Regions from separate parts of the Mycolicibacterium wolinskyi str. Jessa 2025 genome, predicted to be linked through region 3. Evidence: predicted binding sites of a transcription regulator. Region 3 holds the regulator's gene; each other region holds the start of a gene.
The links. Region 3 encodes LexA, which represses DNA repair genes until DNA is damaged. Its sites were predicted from a motif close to CGAACANNTGTTCG; they were not measured.
Positions count from the first base shown of each region.

Region 1 (6,641 bases), 1.3 Mb from region 3:
TGCTGATCCGATGAACACTTCACTCCCCGACGTCACCGGAAGTCACGAGACCGCGAACCCACCCGCAACTTCAGTGGTTCCATCCGGTCGGCGACGACGGTGACCGCACCGGTGGCGTTCTGCACGATGCCGCGGACCAGCAGGGCTGACGCCGTCTGGGCCAGCTTGCGGTGCCGGGCCCACACGCCCGGCGCGCACAGGACGTTGACCATGCCGGTCTCGTCTTCCAGGTTCACGAACGTCACGCCCTGCGCGGTCGCAGGCCGCTGCCGGTGAGTTACCGCCCCGGCGATCAGGATTCGGGTGCCGTCTGCAACCTCCAGTAATTTGTCTGCGGGTATCACGCCCAACGCGTCGAGGTCGGCGCGCAGGAACTCGGTGGGATAGCTGTCCGGGGAGATGCCGGTGGCCCACACGTCGGACGCGGCCAGTTCCAGCGCACTCATGCCGGGCAACGACGGGATGTGCGATGACGATCCAACCCCCGGCAGCCGGTCCGGCCGTTGGGTGGCGGCCGCACCCGCCGCCCACAGTGCCTCCCGGCGGGTGATCCCGAAACACCCCAGCGCACCCGCGGTGGCCAGCGCCTCGGTCTGCGGGACGGACAGCTGCACCCGGCCGGTAAGGTCGAGCAGGGTTGCGAACGGCCCGTTGGCTTTTCGTTCGTCGACCATGCGCTGCGCGAGATCGTCGCCGATGTGGCGGACACTGCCGAGCCCGAGCCGCACGTCCATGCCGCGGTTCTCCAGGGTGGCATAGGCCAGGCTGGCGTTGACGTCGGGTCCGTGCACCGTCACGCCGTGTCGGCGCGCATCGGCGACCAGTGACTGCGGCGAGTAGAACCCCATCGGCTGGGCGCGCAGCAGCGCGGCACAGAATACCGCGGGGTGGTGCAGCTTGAACCACGACGAGTAGAACACAAGTGACGCGAAGCTCAACGAATGGCTTTCCGGGAAGCCGAAATTGGCGAAGGCTTCCAGCTTCTCATAGATCCGGTCGGCCACCTCACCGGTGATGCCGTGCCGGTCGCGCATGCCGTCGTAGAACCGGCCGCGCAGGCGGCGCATCTTCTGGGTCGAGCGTTTGGAGCCCATCGCCCGGCGCAGCTGATCGGCCTCGGCCGCGGTGAAGCCCGCACAGTCGACGGCCAGCTGCATGAGCTGCTCCTGGAACAGCGGCACGCCGAGCGTCTTCTTCAGCGCGGGCTCCATCGACGGATGCTCGTAGGTGACGCGCTCCAAACCGTTGCGGCGCTTGATGTAGGGGTGCACCGAACCACCCTGGATGGGCCCGGGACGGATGAGCGCCACCTCGACCACCAGGTCGTAGAATTCGCGGGGTTTGAGCCGCGGCAGGGTGGCCATCTGCGCGCGGGACTCCACCTGGAACACCCCGACCGAGTCGGCCTTCTGCAGCATCTCGTAGACCGCGGCTTCGGACAGGTCCAGTTTGGCCAGGTCGACTTTGATGCCCTTGTGTTCGTCGAGCAGGTCGATGGCGTAGTGCAGCGCCGAGAGCATGCCGAGCCCGAGAAGGTCGAACTTCACCAAACCGATTGCCGCACAGTCGTCTTTGTCCCACTGCAGCACACTGCGGTTTTCCATCCGCGCCCACTCCACCGGGCACACGTCGGCGATGGGGCGGTCACAGATCACCATGCCGCCCGAGTGGATGCCCATGTGGCGGGGCAGGTTGGCGATCTGGGTGGCGAGGTCGATCACCGGCTCGGGGATCTCGGCCACGTCCGGCGAATCGGGAAGCCCGTTCCACCGGCTGAGCTGCTTACTCCAGGCGTCCTGCTGCCCCTGGGAGAATCCCAACGCGCGGGCCATGTCGCGGACCGCGCTGCGGCCGCGATAGGTGATGACGTTGGCGACCTGGGCCGCGTAGTCCCGGCCGTAACGCTCATAGACGTACTGGATGACGTTCTCGCGCAAGTCCGATTCGATGTCGATATCGATGTCGGGCGGGCCGTCGCGAGCCGGTGACAAGAACCGCTCGAACAACAGCTCGTTGGCGATCGGATCGACATTGGTGACCTTGAGTGCGTAACAGACCGCCGAGTTGGCCGCCGATCCTCTGCCCTGGCACAGGATGTGGTTGTCCCGGCAGAACCGCGTGATGTCGTGCACCACCAGGAAATAGCCGGGAAATTCCAGTTGTTCGATGATTCGCAACTCGTGCTCGATCTGCGCGTACGCCTTGGGAGCCCGCTCGGGCGATCCATAGCGTTCAGCCGCTCCCGCCATGACGAGATGGCGCAGCCAGCTGTCCTCGGTGTGCCCGGCGGGCACGTCGAACGGCGGCAGCTGCGGGGCGATGAGGGCGAGCCCGAACGCGCACTGCTCGCCGAGATCGGCAGCGGCCGAGACGATGTCGGGGCCGAACAGCTGGGCCATCTCCTCCCCCGACCGCAGGTGTGCGCCACCGAGCGGCGCCAGCCACCCCGCCGCAGAGTCCATCGAATTCCTGGCCCGGATCGCGGCCATGGCCATGGCCAGCCGGCCCCGGTCGGGGGCCGCGAAGTGCGCGCCGGTGGTGGCGACGACGTCGAGACCGAAGCGGGGCGCGAGCTCGGCCAGCGCGGCGTTGCGTTCGTCGTCACAGGGCTGGCCGTGGTGGGTGAGCTCGACGCTGACCCGGTCCGCCCCGAACCGGTCGACCAGATCGGCCAGCGCCTTGCTCGCCGCTTCCGGACCGCCGCGCGAAAGCGCTTGACGGACATGCCCCTTGCGGCATCCGGTGAGGATGTGCCAGTGCCCGCCAGCGGCCTCGGTCAACGCGTCGAAATCGTAGCGGGGCTTGCCTTTTTCGCCCCCGGCCAGATGGGCCTTGGCGATTTCGCGCGACAGCCGGCGGTACCCTTCCGGACCGCGGGCCAGCACCAGCAGGTGCGGCCCGGGCGGATCGGGATGTTCGGTGCGCGCGACATTGCCCAGCGACAGCTCGGCGCCGAACACCGTGGCCACGTCGAGCTCCCTGGCAGCCTCGGCGAACCGCACCACGCCGTAGAGCCCGTCATGATCGGTCAGCGCAATGGCCCGCAGGTTGAGCCGGGCCGCCTCCTCGACGAGCTCCTCCGGCGTGCTGGCCCCGTCGAGGAAGCTGTAGGCCGAATGCGCGTGCAGTTCGGCATAAGGGATCGCCGATGCCGACGTCCGGGACCGCTCGGGCGGCTCATAGGCACCCCGTTTACGCGACCAGGCCGGGCTGTCTCCGCCGTCACCGGCTTGGTCTTCCAGCGGCAGGCCGGAGCGACGCGGCTTGCCGGTAAGCACGCGCTCCATCTCGGTCCAGCTCGGCGGCCCGTTGTGCCAACCCACCACACCAGTGTATCGAACACATGTTCGACACGGCCATTGCCGCGGAATTCAAGTAGTCGACTACGCGCGATCTTGAGCATCGGACTTCCTACCGTCGACCTATCCGGATTGCCCGGTGACCAGCGAGAAAGGACATCATCATGGCCGAATTGAATCCCCAGCCCCTGCCGCCGCGCGACCGGATCCGGATCAGCGCCCCCGACTCGGTGCTGTTCGATCTCAAGAAGTTCCAGAAAGCGCAGGCCGAGGTGCTCGGTAAGGCCGGCTGCCCCGGCTGTCACTCCGGGCTGGACCTGCAGTGGCAGACGTTCGCCGACTTCGTCGTCGACGAAGAGGGCTTCGCCGCGCCCAACATGGGATGACGCTGCCATGTCTCGGCCCGGCCTCGGCGTCGGCGTCATCGCCACCACCGGGCTTGATCTGGTGTGGGACGACATCGCCCACCTGATCGACATGGTCGAGGTCGAGCCGCAGACCATGTGGCACCCACGTGACGGAAACGGCTGGGACGTCAATGAACCCGCCTTCACATGGCTCGAAAGCCGGGGCCGCCCCGCGCTCGTGCACGGCGTGGGTTTTCCCGTCGGCGGCTGCGAGGCACCCGATCCCCAGGGTCTCGCGCTGACCGCCGCGTGCGCGAAACGTCTCGGCGCCCCGCACTGGAGCGAGCACCTGTCGTTCAACCGCGTCCGGCACGCGGGCCGCGATCTCGATGCCGGATTTCTCCTGCCGCCGGCCCAAACCCTGGGCGGGGTCGAGGCTGCGGTCGAGCATATCCGTGGCTACCAAAGCTGTTCAGAACGACCATTTCTCATCGAGACCGGGGTGAACTATCTACGCCCGCGGCCCGGTGAGCTGCCCGACGGGGTGTTCATCGCCGAGATCGTGGAGCGCGCCGACTGCGGCATCCTGCTCGACCTGCACAACCTTCTGACCAACCAGCGCAACGGCCGCCAATCCGTCGACGAGGTGCTCGCCGCCCTGCCCCTCGATCGCGTGCTGGAGATCCACGTCGCCGGCGGCGTCGAACTCGACGGCTACTACCTCGACGCTCACATCGGCGGCCCCGATCTCGAACTGCTGACGATACTCAGCCACGTCGTCGGACAACTGCCGCAGCTGCGGGCAGTGGTGTTCGAGGCGGTCCCCTCCTCGATGGTCATGCTCGGCGCCGCCGGCCTGAGGGCTGTCCTGGAAGCGCTGCACCGTGCGTGCGCGGGCACCGTCGAGTCACCGCCGTTCCGGCGTGTCCGACAACCGTATGCTCACAACGGATTTCGCGTTACCCATGGCCTCGCCGAAACCAGGGACTGGGAGCGGCGCCTGGCGGCCTACACGGCGCGCGCCGCGGCCGATCCGCCGACCGACGATCCCGGTATGCGCCTGTTGCGAAGTTTGGCCGACCGGGCGCGGCTCGGTCAGCTCACGCTTGCCTGCCCGGACCTGCTGCGAGAGCTGATCACAACACACGGCATGGCCGACACCGAAAAGCTGCTGGAGTCCTACCTCGATGCGTCGTCGCCGCAGCGTTGGGCAATCGATGAAGGACGACAGTTCGCCGAATGGCTCGAGTCCCCTCAGCCCGGCACGTCCATGCGTTGGGTGCCGAGAACCGCCAACAGTCGCATGGCTTCCTCGGACGGCGAGCCCGGTTCCGGGGTGTAGATCACGACCCGTTGGTCGCGATCCGCGATGTCGAGCACATCGCAGTTGACCGCCACCGGGCCGACCACGGGATGTGCGAACGTCTTACACAGAGCGGGTTGGGCGATCACGTCGTGGGCGTCCCACAGCTGTCGGAATTCCTCGCTGCCCGCGCGTAATTCGGCGATCAGCTCAGCGGTCTCGGGGTCGTCCGGATAGCGGGCCGCGGTGGCCCGCAGGTGCTGGGTGCACGTGCGGCCGAACTCGTCGGCGTCGGATACGCCGTACAGCCGCCGCCCGCCCGGCGGCCGCGGTCCGAGAAACGCGCGTCGCACGAGATTGCGGTCGCGGCGCGACAGTGCCGAGAAGTCCTCCATGAGCGCACACGCGAGGTCGTTCCAGGCGATCACCTCATAGGTGGCGGACAGCACGATCGCCGCGGCCTGCGGCAGACGATGCAACAGGTCGAGGATGCTCTGCCGGACGGCGCGCGGTGGACCAAGTGGCGCCGCGGGCTCGACACCGGCCAGCACATACAGGTGGGCACGTTCGGCATCGGACAATCTGAGCGCGCGCGTCAGTCCCGCGAGCACTTCCCGCGACGGATGCGGGGCACGGGCCTGCTCCAGGCGCGTGTAGTACTCGGTGGAGATGAACGCGAGGTGCGCGACCTCGTCGCGGCGCAGACCCGGGGTGCGACGCCGAGCACCGACCGGCAACCCGACATCGGTGGGACTGATCCGCTCGCGCCTGCTGCGCAGAAACGCCCCGAATTCACGCTTGTCCACGCCTTCCATTGTCCGGGGCGCCGCGGCGGTAGCCAGGTATCGGTAATACCTGGATCCGCTGCGTGACCGCCCGCACGCTCGATTCCATGACTCAAACGACACACATCGGCATGCTCACCGGCAAGATCGCATTCATCTCCGGCGCGGGACGAGGCATCGGCGCGGCGGCGGCCCGCCTGTTCGCGCGTGAGGGTGCGACCGTGCTGCTCGCGGCTCGGACCGAGCGTGAGCTCAAGACGGTCACCGACGAGATTCGCGACGCCGGCGGCACAGCGGACTACGTGGTGTGCGACCTGGCCGACGGGGCCAGTGTGCAAGCCGCGGTCCAGCGCACCGTCGAGTTGTGGGGCCGGCTCGACATCGCCTTCAACAACGGTGCGACGATCCAGCCACCGGGACCGCTCGACGAGGTGGCCGAGGCCGACTTCGATCACGTCTACGCCGTCAACCTCAAAGGCGTGTGGCAGGCCATGACCGCCGAGATCGCTGCGATCCGCGCCACCGCCAAGACCGGTGCGATCGTCAACACTTCAAGCGTCGGCAGTTTGCACAGCAATCCCGAGCTGCCGGCGTACGGAGCGATGAAGAGGGCCGTCAACAGCCTCACCGAATCTGCCGCCGCCACATACGGATCCGAGGGCATCCGGGTCAACGCCATCGCGCCGGGGCCCACTCTCACCGAGATGATCCAGCAGTGGGAGGACGTGAGCCCCGGCGTCATCGAGCGGATCGTCGCAGAAACCCCGCTGGGCCGTGCTGCCCGGCCCGAGGAGGTCGCCGAGGCCGCGGCATGGCTGCTGAGCGACCGGGCCTCGTACGTCACCGGCGTGACGCTGCGCGTCGACGGCGGCACCTGGGTGTGACGCCCTCGCGCTGCCGGATCCTC
Region 1 is NZ_CP185960.1:5,705,376-5,712,016, forward strand. Features, by position in the region: gene ACOI2T_RS28220 (alpha/beta fold hydrolase) at 1-6, shown strand, start outside; gene ACOI2T_RS28225 (error-prone DNA polymerase) at 33-3,323, opposite strand; gene ACOI2T_RS28230 (hypothetical protein) at 3,464-3,685, shown strand; gene ACOI2T_RS28235 (MbnB/TglH/ChrH family RiPP precursor modification enzyme) at 3,693-4,988, shown strand; gene ACOI2T_RS28240 (helix-turn-helix transcriptional regulator) at 4,901-5,755, opposite strand; gene ACOI2T_RS28245 (SDR family NAD(P)-dependent oxidoreductase) at 5,842-6,618, shown strand.
Region 1: ACOI2T_RS28225 (error-prone DNA polymerase) is a predicted target of LexA. The motif match lies at 3,337-3,350, and genes of this name have one in related genera.

Region 2 (6,641 bases), 1.0 Mb from region 3:
GATGCCGGAGCCGAACGACTTGAGCACCGCGTCCACGCACGCCGCCGCATCGGCGACGGTGAAGTTGATCTCGCCGGAGGCCTCGTATCGCTGATAGTCGGCCATGATCTCCGACAGCGGTCGCTCTTGTTCACCGAGCGCGGCCAGTACGTGAAGTGCGGCCAGCATGCCGGAATCGGCACCCCAGAAATCACGGAAGTAGTAATGCGCCGAATGCTCCCCGCCGAAGATCGCACCGGTGTCGGCCATCAGCCCCTTGATGTAGGAATGCCCGACTCGCGACCGCACCGGCGTGCCGCCGCGCTCGACCACCAACTCGGGAACCGCGCGCGACGTGATCAGGTTGTGGATGACCGTCGCGCCGATCTCGCGGGTCAGTTCACGCGCGGCCACAAGCGCGGTGACCGCCGAGGGCGACACCGGCCTGCCGAGTTCGTCGACCACGAAACAGCGGTCGGCGTCGCCGTCGAACGCCAGACCGATGTCGGCGCCCGTCTCCAGGACGTAGGCCTGCAGGTCGACCAGGTTGGCCGGATCCAGCGGGTTGGCCTCGTGGTTGGGGAACGTCCCGTCCAGCTCGAAGAACAGCGGCAGCACGGTGGCGCCGGCGATCGGACCCAGCACCGCGGGCGTGGTGTGGCCGGCCATGCCGTTGCCCGCGTCGACCGCGATGCGCAGCGGTCGTAATTCACTGAGATCGACCAGCGAGCGGAGGAATTGGCCGTAGTCGGCCAGCACGTCGCGGTCGGTGACGGTGCCTGCCGCGCCGTGGTGGGCCGGCACTCCGTTGATCACCTCGTCGGCGATCACCGACAGGCCGGTGTCCTTGCCTACCGGTTTGGCCCCGGCCCGGCACAACTTGATGCCGTTGTAGGCGGCCGGGTTGTGGCTCGCGGTGAACATCGCCCCCGGGCAGTTCAACTTGCCGGAGGCGAAATAGAGCTGATCGGTGGACGCGAGGCCGATCCGGATGACGTCGAGCCCCTGGGAAGTGACGCCTTCGGCAAACGCCGCGGACAGCGATGGCGAACTGGATCGCATGTCGTGTCCGATCACGACCTGTTCGGCACCCTCGGCGCGAACCAAGCGGGCAAACGCGCCGCCGACATCAGCGACGAAGGCGTCGTCGAGCTCCGTGCCGACCAAGCCGCGGACGTCATAGGCCTTGATGACACTGTGAACAGCCGCTGCTGGCCGAGACATAGAACTCCTTGTGAAACGGGATCGTTGGCGCCAGCCTAACCGTCTTGCGGCAACAACACGCTCACTACTCTTGGCCCGACCGGCTTCTACTCATTGAGGTCGGGCAACACCCGCAGGTGGCCACGTCGCCGCCCGTTCGATTCCGGCGGCCGCGCCGTCGGGGCCATCACTGCGCCACCGCTGACTCCGGTGGCGGGATCGGAGAACCCGGCAACCACACCACCCCGCGGTACGGTGCCGGCCTGGCCCTCCCGTACCGCGTCCGCGAGCGCCACCAGATCGTCTTCATCGGGGTGCGTCGGCAGCGGGCCGGCATGGCGCACGAGCTCCCACCCGCGCGGTGCCGTGATGCGGCTGGCATGCCCGACGCACAGGTCCCAGGAATGCGGTTCGGAGACCGTGGCCAGTGGACCGACGACGGCTGTCGAGTCCGAATAGACGAAGGTCAGCGTCGCCACGGCATAGTGCGGGCACCCGGGCCGGCAGCAGCGACGGGGAACATTCACGCACCAGAGATTATCTTGGTCGATCGCCGCACGCTGCCGGACACGCGCAGCCGCGGGGCGCCCGATCCCGAACCGTTACGATCGTGCCCGTGGCCCAGCGGAACCATTGGCGATCTCGGCGCGGCCGCGACATCCGCGGTCCGCTGCTGCCGCGGTCGGTCCCCGGCTGGCGCAGCCGGGCCGAACGGTTCGACATGGCGGTGCTGGAGGCCTACGAGCCGATCGAGCGTCGGTGGGCCACCCGGGTCAACGCGCTCGACGTCGCCGTTGACGAGATTCCGCGGATGTCCCCGAAAGATCCGGACAGTGTGCAGTGGCCACCGGAGGTGGTGGCCGACGGTCCCATTGCGCTCGCCCGGCTGATACCCGCCGGCGTGGACGTCAGGGGGAATTCGACCCGGGCGCGAATTGTGTTGTTCCGCAAGCCCATCGAGCGCCGGGTCAAAGGATCCGATGAGCTGGCCGATCTACTGCATGAAATCCTGGTGGCCCAGGTGGCCACCTATCTTGGCGTCGAACCCTCGGTCATCGACCCAACGATCGACGACGAGTGACGCTGCGGCTCAGATGATGCCGCGCTTGAGGCGTCTGCGTTCCCGCTCTGACAAACCTCCCCAGATTCCGAAGCGCTCATCGTGTGCAAGCGCGTATTCCAGGCAGGCGTCGCGAACTTCGCAACCCTGGCAGATGCGCTTGGCCTCGCGGGTAGACCCGCCCTTCTCCGGGAAGAAAGCCTCCGGGTCAGTCTGCGCGCACAGGGCGCGTTCCTGCCATTGGTCATCTTCGGTTGCCGGATCAACATCAATTTCATCGGGAACCAAACTCAGTTGGGGACGTCCGGTTGCCCCCATCGGTGTCGGCCCGGTGTTGATGTGCGGTGCGTTGTCTACCGAGCCGAGTAGCCGGCCGTCAAACCGGACCACACGATCGAAATCGCCGCTCTCATAAGACATATCCCCCGCCTCCTCACTCGGTCTCGTAGATCCCTCAGTGGAGCCCACTATTGTGATGTGCGGCCATTTCATTCGAACAAATGATCGAATCTCGGTCCGCGACACCGGAATCGGTCACCAACCGAAAAATGACACTGCTGTGATTACACACGTGTTAGCTGCTGGGGTCAAGCGCTGGAACAGGAATTCATACCATCCCGTGATGTCAAATCGGCGCGTCGCAACCTCGGCGTGTCCTGCCCGTGACGACGTCGTTTCCGTGCGCGGCCCCTCAACGCCTAGTGTCGGTCGTTGTGAAGATCACCGTTCTGGTCGGCGGCGTCGGTGGCGCACGGTTTTTGCTGGGCGTGCAGAACCTTCTACGGCTTGGAAGCTTCTCCGACGACCCTGGCAACCCCGGCGAGCACGAACTCACGGCGATCGTGAACGTCGGTGACGACGCCTGGATGCACGGCGTCCGGATCTGCCCCGACCTCGATACCTGCATGTACACCCTCGGCGGCGGCATCGACCCGGAACGAGGCTGGGGGCATCGCAACGAAACCTGGCATGCCAAAGAGGAACTCGCGGCCTACGGAGTCCAACCGGACTGGTTCGGCCTCGGTGACCGCGACCTGGCCACCCACCTTGTCCGCAGTCAGATGCTGCGGGCCGGCTATCCCCTGTCCCAGGTGACCGAGGCGCTGTGTAAGCGCTGGTCACCGGGGGCCCGACTGCTGCCGGTCACCGACGATCGCAGCGAGACACACGTCGTGATCACCGACCCGGCCGACGGCGAGCGCAGGGCCATCCACTTCCAGGAATGGTGGGTGCGCCACCGCGCCAAGGTGCCGTCGCACAGCTTCGCGTTCGTCGGGGCCGAGCAGGCAACCGCGGGCCCCGGCGTAACCGAGGCGATCGCCGAGGCGGACGTCGTGTTGCTGGCGCCGTCCAATCCGGTCGTCAGCGTCGGCCCCATCCTGCAGATACCCGGAATCCGCGGAGCGCTGCGTTCGACCGCGGCCCCCGTCATCGGCTACTCGCCCATCATCGCGGGAAAACCGTTGCGCGGCATGGCCGATGAGTGTTTGTCGATCATCGGCGTCGAGTCCACGTCGGAAGGCGTCGGCCGCTGGTTCGGCGCGAAGTCGGGCACCGGGATACTGGATGGCTGGCTGGTACACGAAGGCGACCACGCCGAGATCGAAGGCGTCGAGGTTCGTGCCGTACCGCTCTTGATGACCGATCCCCCCACCACCGCCAAGATGGTCCAGGCCGGGCTCGACATCGCCGGAGTGACACTGTGACTGGCGAGCACGGCTCGGCCGCGGCGACTGGCGAGCACGGCTCGGCCGACCGCGTCGAGATCCTCCCGGTTCCCGACCTGCCGGAGTTCCGTCCTGGCGATGATCTGGCCGGCGCCCTCGCCGCCGCGGCGCCGTGGTTGCAAGACGGCGATGTGCTTGTTGTCACAAGCAAGGTGGTGTCGAAGTGCGAGGGGCGGATCGTGGTCGCCCCCTCCGATCCGGAAGAGCGGGACACGCTGCGGCGCAAGCTCATCGATGACGAGGCTGTTCGAGTGCTCGCCCGCAAGGGCCGCACGCTGATCACCGAGAATGCCATCGGCCTGGTCCAGGCGGCCGCCGGTGTCGACGGCTCGAACGTGGATTCCACCGAACTCGCCCTGCTGCCCGTCGATCCCGACGGTAGCGCAGCGGCGCTGCGGGACGGATTACGTGACCGACTCGGCGTGACGGTGGGCGTAGTGATAACCGACACCATGGGTCGCGCATGGCGTAACGGACAGACCGACTTCGCAATCGGCGCAGCCGGTTTGACGGTTCTGCACGGCTATGCCGGCGCCCGCGACCGGCACGGCAACGAACTTCTCGTCACCGAGGTCGCCGTGGCCGACGAGATCGCCGCCGCCGCCGACCTCGTGAAGGGCAAGCTGACCGCGATCCCGGTGGCAGTCGTGCGCGGCCTGCACCTGCCCGACGACGGGTCGACGGCGCACACGCTGGTGCGTGCGGGCGAGGACGATCTGTTCTGGCTCGGCACGGCCGAGGCAATCCAATTGGGCCGCAGCCAAGCTCAGCTCCTGCGCCGGTCCGTACGCAGGTTCAGCGCCGAGCCGGTGCCCCACGAGCTCATCGAGGCCGCCGTGGGCGAGGCGCTCACCGCACCGGCACCCCATCACACCCGCCCGGTGCGCTTCGTCTGGGTGCAGGACACCGCGACGCGCACCCGGCTGCTGGACCGGATGAAGGACCGCTGGCGGGCCGACCTCGCGGGTGACGGCAGAGCTCCCGACGCGGTCGAGCGCCGGGTCGGCCGCGGCCAAATACTCTACGACGCACCCGAACTGGTGATTCCGTTCTTGGTTCCGGACGGTGCGCACAGCTATCCCGACGAGGCGCGCACCGCCGCCGAACACACGATGTTCACCGTCGCGGTCGGCGCGGCGGTACAGGCGCTGCTGGTCGCCCTGGCGGTGCGGGACGTGGGCAGCTGCTGGATCGGCTCGACGATATTCGCCGGCGATCTGGTCCGTGCCGAGTTGGACCTGCCCGACGACTGGGAGCCGTTGGGCGCCATCGCGATCGGTTATCCGGACGAGCAACAGCCGCCGCGCGACCCGGTACCCACGGATGGGCTGCTGCTGTACCGATGAGCTTGCACACCTCCGCCGTCGATGTGCTGACCCATTGGCGGACAACCGATCCCGCGCAGGATTCGCTGCGCCACGCCGTGTTGTCGTTTTTGGCCGCCCGGCCAGATGCCTGCTTACGGGAATGCGCGCCCGGACACATCACCGCATCGGCACTCGTCCTCGACCACACCGGAACACAGACCTTGCTGACGCTGCATCCGCGGTTCGGCCGGTGGCTGCAGCTCGGCGGGCACTGTGAGGCCGGCGACGCCGACGTGCACGCCGCCGCACTGCGCGAAGCCGCCGAGGAGTCCGGGATCAGCGGGTTGACCATCGATCCGGAACTGGCCGCACTGCACGTGCATCCGGTGAAGTGCTCACTGGGCGTGCCAACCCGCCACCTCGACCTGCAGTTCCTGGTACGGGCCCCGGAGGGCGCCGAAATCGCCCGCAGTGACGAGTCTTTGGACCTGCAGTGGTGGCCGCTTGACGCGCTGCCCGCCGACACGGACTTCGGTCTGGCCCAGCTTGCGCGAGCCGCCGCCGACGGACGCTAGACGTCCGTCGAGTAGCGGATGCCGCCGTCGGGAATCGCCACCCCGGGCCACACCCTGGCACCGCGCAACAGCTCGCAGCGGGCTCCGATGTCGGCGCCGTCGCCGATCACGCCGTCGCGGATCAGCGCGCGCGGCCCGATCCTGGCGCCGAAGCCGATGATGGAGCGTTCGATCACCGCACCGGCCTCCACGCGCACGCCGTCGAATATCACCGCACCGTCGAGCCGGGCTCCGGCACCGATCTCGGCGCCGCGACCGATCACGGTGCCGCCGATGAGCAGCGCGCCCGGCGCGACCGCCGCGCCCTCGTGCACGAGCGACTCACCGCGGTGGCCGTTGAGTGCGGGCGAGGTTGCGATGCCGCGCACCAGATCTGCCGAACCGCGCACGAAGTCCTCGGGGGTACCCATGTCGCGCCAGTACGACATGTCGACGTATCCGCAGACCCGCAAGCCGTCGGCCAGCAGGCCGGGGAACACCTCGCGTTCGACCGAAAGCGCCCGCCCCCTCGGCAGTTTGTCGATTACCGCCCGCTTGAACACGTAGCAGCCCGCGTTGATCTGATCGGTCGGCGGATCCTGCGTCTTCTCCAGGAACGCGGTGACGAGACCGTCGGGATCGGTCGGCACGCAGCCGAACGCGCGCGGATCGCCGACCCGGACCAGGTGCAGCGTGACATCGGCACGATGCTCGTCGTGCGCTTCCAGCAGCGCGCCGAGGTCGGCGCCCGACAGCACGTCGCCGTTGAACACCATCGCGGTGTCGTAGCGCAGCTTGTCGGCGACGTTGG
Region 2 is NZ_CP185960.1:5,408,132-5,414,772, forward strand. Features, by position in the region: gene ACOI2T_RS26705 (phosphomannomutase/phosphoglucomutase) at 1-1,203, opposite strand, end outside; gene ACOI2T_RS26710 (DUF3499 domain-containing protein) at 1,290-1,709, opposite strand; gene ACOI2T_RS26715 (metallopeptidase family protein) at 1,841-2,263, shown strand; gene ACOI2T_RS26720 (WhiB family transcriptional regulator) at 2,273-2,662, opposite strand; gene cofD (2-phospho-L-lactate transferase) at 2,956-3,948, shown strand; gene ACOI2T_RS26730 (coenzyme F420-0:L-glutamate ligase) at 3,945-5,315, shown strand; gene ACOI2T_RS26735 (NUDIX hydrolase) at 5,312-5,851, shown strand; gene manB (mannose-1-phosphate guanylyltransferase ManB) at 5,848-6,641, opposite strand, start outside.
Region 2: cofD (2-phospho-L-lactate transferase) is a predicted target of LexA. The motif match lies at 2,736-2,749, and genes of this name have one in related genera.

Region 3 (6,641 bases):
GATCGGCCTCGGCACCATTCCGATGGCCGTGCCACACACCAGGCCGGTCACGTTGACCGCACACTCCAACAACAAGGAGCTCATCGCCGACCACACCCCATGGGTCGGCGAGGTGCAGGTTCCGGCGAGCGTGTCGAACCTGCTGGAGTTCCGGATGGCCCAGCACGGACACGAGGTGGTCGGGTTCACCGTGCACGTCCCGCACTATCTGGCGCAGACGGCATATCCGGCCGCCGCGGAGGCGCTGCTGGCCGAGGTGTCCAGGACGGGTTCGCTGCAGTTGCCGCTGGCCGCGCTGTCGGAGGCGGGCGCCGAGGTGTACTCCAAGATCAACGAGCAGGTGGAGGCGAGCGCCGAAGTCGCTCAAGTGGTGACCGCCCTGGAGCGACAGTACGATGCGTTCGTTGCCGCACAGGAGAATCGGTCACTGCTGGCGCGCGACGAGGAACTGCCCAGTGGCGACGAGTTGGGCGCGGAGTTCGAGCGGTTCCTCGCCCAGCAGGCCGGCGACAAGTTCAAGGACGACAAGTACAAGGACGGACATTCCGAAGGGTTCGGGGACGGATTCCCTCATGGCGACAACCACTGACAGCAGCCCGAGGCCGGGCCGACATCGAGGTTGGCGGACATGACCGAGCGAAAACCGAATCTGCGGACCGTACGTGAGGTCACCCCGACGCTCGAGTTCCGCACGATCCACGGCTACCGTCGCGCGTTCCGGGTGGCGGGTTCCGGTCCGGCGATCCTGTTGATCCACGGCATCGGCGACAACTCGACCACGTGGCACACCGTGCAGTCCACACTGGCGCAACGGTTCACCGTGATCGCGCCCGACCTTCTCGGCCACGGCCGCTCGGACAAACCGCGCGCCGACTACTCCGTCGCGGCCTACGCCAACGGGATGCGGGATCTGCTGAGCGTGCTCGACATCGACCGGGTGACCGTGGTCGGCCATTCGCTCGGCGGCGGCGTGGCAATGCAATTCGCCTACCAGTTCCCTCAGTTGGTGGACCGGCTGATCCTGGTCGGTGCGGGCGGGGTCACCAAGGACGTCAACGTCGCACTGCGGATCGCGTCGCTGCCGATGGGCAGTGAGGCCCTCGCGTTGCTGCGCCTGCCGCTGATGTTGCCGGCGTTGCAGGTCTTCGGCCGCGCTGTCGGAACCGTGTTCGGATCGACCGGCGTCGGACGCGACATCCCCGACATGTTGCGCATCCTCGCCGACCTCCCCGAGCCGACCGCGTCCTCGGCGTTCGCCCGCACCCTGCGCGCGGTGGTCGACTGGCGCGGTCAGGTGGTCACCATGCTGGACCGCTGTTATCTGACCGAATCCGTTCCCGTGCAGTTGATCTGGGGCGAGTCCGATTCCGTGATCCCCGTCAGCCACGCCCGGATGGCACATGCGGCGATGCCCGGTTCCCAGTTGGAGATCTTCAAGGGATCCGGGCATTTCCCGTTCCACGACGATCCCGATCGCTTCGTCGAGGTGGTCGAACGCTTCATCGACTCAACCGAGCCTGCCGTCTATGACCAGGACATGCTGCGCAGCTTGCTGCGTACAGGCCTCAGCGAATCCACGATCAGCGGGTCGCTCGACACCCAGGTGGCGGTGCTCGAGGCGATGGGCGGCGACGAGCGCAGCGCGACCTGACCTTCGTGGGGCGACCCTGCCGAACGGTCATCACGACGTAGCATCGGTCTATGGCCATCGACGTGACCGTGTTGCGGGTGTTCACCGATTCCGACGGCAAATTCGGCAATCCACTCGGCGTAGTCGACAACAGTACGGTGGCACCCACCGATCGCCAGCGAATCGCCACCGAATTGGGTTACAGCGAAACGATATTCATCGACCCGCCGCAGCCGGGCGGCACGACGGCGCATGCCCATATCTACACCCCGGCCGCCGAGATACCGTTCGCGGGCCATCCCACGGTGGGCGCATCGTGGTGGTTGCGAGACATCGGTACACCGATCCGCACCCTGCAGGTTCCGGCCGGAATCGTCCAGGTCTCCTACGACGGCGACCTCGCCGCGATCAGCGCGCGCTCGGAATGGGCGCCCGAGTTCGCCATCCACGACCTACCGTCCACCGAAGAGCTGTTCGCCGCCGAGCCCGACGACTATGCCGACGACGTCGAGCACTATCTGTGGACCTGGGTCGACCAGGAAGAGGGCGTGCTGCGGTCGCGGGTGTTCGCGGCCAATCTCGGCATTCCCGAAGACGAGGCCACCGGCGCGGCGGCTGTTCGCATGACCGACTACCTGAGCCGTGACCTCACGATCATTCAAGGCAAGGGTTCGGTGATCTCGACCCGGTGGAGCCCGGAAGGCTGGGTACGCGTCGCCGGCCGGGTGGTCAACGACGGCACCACGCGGCTCGACTGAGCGCCCACTAGCCGCGGTGCGCCCGCAACGCCTCGATCTCGCGTTCGAAATCCTCGGCCGACGAGAACGACCGGTAGACGGATGCGAACCGCAGGTAGGCCACCTCGTCCAGTTCGCGCAACGGCCCGAGGATCGCCAGGCCGACCTCGTGGCTCGGAATTTCCGGGGTACCCAGCCCGCGCACGGCGTCTTCGACCTTCTGCGCCAGCACGTTCAACGCATCGTCGTCGACCTGCCGGCCCTGACAGGCGCGCCGCACGCCCCGAATGACCTTCTCCCGGCTGAACGGCTCACTGACGCCACTTCTCTTGACCACGGCCAGCACGGCCGTCTCGACGGTGGTGAACCGGCGGCCGCATTCCGGGCACGACCGGCGCCGGCGGATCGCCTGGCCTTCATCGGTCTCCCGGGAATCGACCACGCGCGAATCAGGGTGACGGCAGAACGGACAGTGCATCACCGCTCCTTCGTCACGCCGCCAGACAACTAGTTCGAGCGCTCTTGAGCGTACCCGCGTGGCTCTCGGGAGACTCACCGCCGGGTCCAATGGTGCGTATGTCGTGGCGCCGATGGTCAGTGCGCTTGCCCGCCACGGCGTTTCATCCCTCATGTCACACGTCAGCCAACAGGGGCGATGAGCGTCTGACCGGCCTCCACGGCCGCGGAGTCGAGCTCGTTGAGATCGCGGATCTGCTGCACGACCTCGGCGACCGGAGCGTCGGGCGCGATGCGCTGCGCGACGTGCTGCAACGTCTCGCCGGACTGGACCTGAACCACCGCCAGCTCGGTGGGAACCGACTCGGCGGGCCCCATGACGCCGCCCAGCTGCGCGACCAACCCCAGCCACACCGTGATCGCCGCCGCGACCAGTGCCAGCAGGACCGTCGTGGCCGGGGTGATGGGACGCCGGCGATGGGACGCGCGCGACATCAGCACGCCGGTTCCGCGGTGGCCAAGGGCCGCCCCGTTCGGCCGCACCTGCTGCGGCCGGGAGATCGGGCGCTCGCCGCGCGGCCGGACCCGGGCGGGGCGCGGCATGGGGTCGGCAGCGGCGCGGAGAGCGTGGGAAGCGCGAGAAGCGCTGGAAGCACGGAACGCGCTGTCACGGCGTTCGGTGGGGATGTCGAGGATGGCCATCTGTCTGCCTTTCGTCCGGCGTATTCGCTCCTGTGTTCGAATATAGTCGCTCACATGTTCGATTAATAGAACGTGTGATCGAACTGTTGCCAAACGATAGAACGGGGTACCGACAAGTTCGGTCTGCCGACGAAGGCGGGGCCGACACGGCCGACACGCCTCGAACACATGTTTGATTATCTGGTGGTAGGCGACTACATTCGGCGCCATGAGCGACGACAGCAGCGACATCACGGACGGCAGCACCGACAGCCCGGCCGGGACCGAGGGCGCCAGCCGGCCTCGTGCGGTCGACGGCGGCCTCACCGAGCGCCAGCGCACCATCCTCGAGGTCATCCGCGCGTCGGTCACCAGTCGCGGCTACCCGCCGAGCATCCGTGAGATCGGCGACGCCGTCGGTCTCACCTCCACGTCGTCGGTCGCTCACCAGTTGCGCACGCTCGAGCGCAAAGGCTATTTGCGCCGCGACCCCAACCGGCCCCGCGCAGTCGACGTCCGCGCCGCCGACGATCCGGCGACCCCGTTGGTGTCCACCGACGTGGCCGGGTCCGATGCCCTGCCCGAACCGACGTTCGTGCCCGTGCTCGGGCGCATCGCGGCGGGCGGGCCGATTCTCGCCGAAGAAGCCGTCGAGGATGTCTTCCCGCTGCCCCGTGAGCTCGTCGGTGAAGGCTCACTGTTCCTGCTCAAGGTCGTCGGCGATTCGATGGTCGACGCGGCGATCTGCGACGGCGACTGGGTCGTGGTCCGTCAGCAGAACGTGGCCGACAACGGCGACATCGTCGCGGCCATGATCGACGGCGAAGCCACGGTCAAGACCTTCAAGCGCACCCGCGGCCAGGTCTGGCTCATGCCGCACAATCCGGCGTACGATCCGATCCCCGGCAACGACGCGGCCGTGCTCGGCAAGGTCGTCACGGTGATCCGCAAGATCTGAGCGGGCGGCCCGGGCTTACTCAGTCGGCCCGCACGAAGCCATTCGTGCGGGCGAACTCCTCGCTGGCGAACCAGATTTCGGCGATCGCATCGTCGTACTGGCTGCTGTCCGGCGACCAGTACAGACCCGACTTGGTGTCCGCCTTGATCGGGTAGCCCTGCGGTGCCCGCTGCGGGTCGTCGAGCGGCAGATGAATGGCCGTCGCGCTGGGCATCGGTTCATCGAGCTCGATCGCGGCGTGCCGTCCACTGGGTGGCCCGCTGCTGCGCAGGTCGGCATCGGTCACCACACGGGTCGGCGCGGTATCGACGTTGTCCTGATCGTCGTCATCGTTGAACGCCGCGGCGGCGGGAACGCCGGCGATCAGGCTGCTGGGGATCCCGGGCGCCGCGCGTAGGTCCTGACCGTGCTGCTCGAGGTCGCCTTCTTCGTCGAGTTCGTCCTCGTCGTCGAAGTCATCGTCGAGCCGGCTCTGGTCGTCGAGGACGCCGATGTCCACGACATCCTCGTCGTCTTCGAGTTCGTCCCCGTCGACGTACTCGTCGCCGTCGTCGTAATCGTCCTCGTCGTATCCGTCTTCGCCAGGATGGGCGTCGGCAAGCTCGGCCGCCTCTTCGGGCGGTTCCTCCTCGTCGGCCTCGCGCGGGCCGAAACCGCCAGGCGCGGCCCACTGACTGACCGGCATCGACGCATCGGTCGGCCCGTCGAACGGGGATCCGCCCGTAGCCGTCTCACGGTAGGGCTCGGCGACGAGGCGCGATGTCGGGGCCTCGCCAGTCTGGTAATCCGCCGTCGCTTGATAGGGGCTGCCGCGATCCCCGCCCCGGTCGTCGGCATAGGCGTCGTCCCGGAAGCGGCTTTCGTCGTAGCGCGCCGATTCATAGCGGCCTTCGCCATAGTGCTCGTCGTCGTCGAACCGATCGTCGTGCGGACCGTCGTCGTAGTGATCGTCGTCGAACGGGTCGTGGTCGAAGTCGTCGTCACGGCCCCGGCGCCGATGCCAGAGCGCGGCACCGACGATCAGCCCGGCCAGCAACAGAACCGGGATCAGCGCAAGAAGCCACCACCAGTTCCACTGCCACGAGAACGGCTTGGAATCCGTGTCGTCGGACGCTTGTGGTGGGCTGCCGGCCTGCGGCGACTGTTGCAGGCCGGGGATTTCGAGCCCGGCCAGTTCCGTGGCGAGGTTGGGCGGCTCGGTCGTGAACGTGTTGTCGGAGCGATCCCACGAGATCGCGCCGCCGCTGAACCGCTGCGTCACGACGCTGCCGTCCTCGGTCTGATCGGCCATCGGCGCCCCGAGCGTGCCGGTGGCGCCGCCGAGCTTGTCCCATGCGGCGTTCATGGCGCCGCGCACGATCACCGCACCGTAGTCGGGCGTCCAGAAGATCACGGGCTTGTCCGCCGCGGAAAACGTGCTGATCCGGCTGTTCGGTCCGAGCCCGCCTTCGGTTTCGCTGCTGGTCGGGAAGCCCAGATCGCCCTCCGGGCCGCCGACGCTCTCGTACTTCTCCAGCACCTGGCCCGTCACGACGTTGGCGCCGGTCTCCGGGCTGTAGAAGATCTTGCCGCCGGCGAAGTTCTGGCCGAGGCCGCCCGCGTTGCCGATCGGATACTGGTCACCGTCCTTCGCGCCCAGCGGACCCAACGGCCCGCCCGCGGCGCGGCGCGCCGCATCGATCGCCGAGGTCGGATCATCGGGCACCTGCAGCCCGGCCAGCTGATCGACCAGCTCGGGCGGAACGGTGGTGAACGCCTTGGTCTTACGGTTCCACGACAGCTCGCCCGCGGTGAACTTCTGGGTGACGACGTCGCCGTCGTACGTCTCGTCCTCGGCAGGCACGCCGAGGACTCCGGCCGATCCGCCGAGTTTGTCCCAGGCCGCGTTGATGGCGCCGCGCACGACCCTCGCACCGGTGGCCGGGGTCCAGAAGATCACCGGCTTGTCGGCCGCGCTGAAAGTCGAGTTCCGGCTGTCGGTTGCGCGGCCCGCGCCCTCGTCGATGGTGGGAAAGCCGAGATCACCATCGGCCGGGCCGCCCAGCGACTCGTACTTCTCGAGGATCGCGCCTTGCACGTAGTGCGCACCGGTGTCGGGTGTGAAGAACATCTTGCCCGCGGCGAAGTTCTGAGCGAATCCCGGCCCGACGGCATAGACGCCGCCCTGACGAGCCCCCAG
Region 3 is NZ_CP185960.1:4,382,365-4,389,005, forward strand. Features, by position in the region: gene ACOI2T_RS21515 (proteasome assembly chaperone family protein) at 1-589, shown strand, start outside; gene ACOI2T_RS21520 (alpha/beta fold hydrolase) at 629-1,651, shown strand; gene ACOI2T_RS21525 (PhzF family protein) at 1,702-2,388, shown strand; gene nrdR (transcriptional regulator NrdR) at 2,396-2,845, opposite strand; gene ACOI2T_RS21535 (LysM peptidoglycan-binding domain-containing protein) at 3,007-3,426, opposite strand; gene lexA (transcriptional repressor LexA) at 3,734-4,462, shown strand; gene ACOI2T_RS21545 (LGFP repeat-containing protein) at 4,482-6,641, opposite strand, start outside.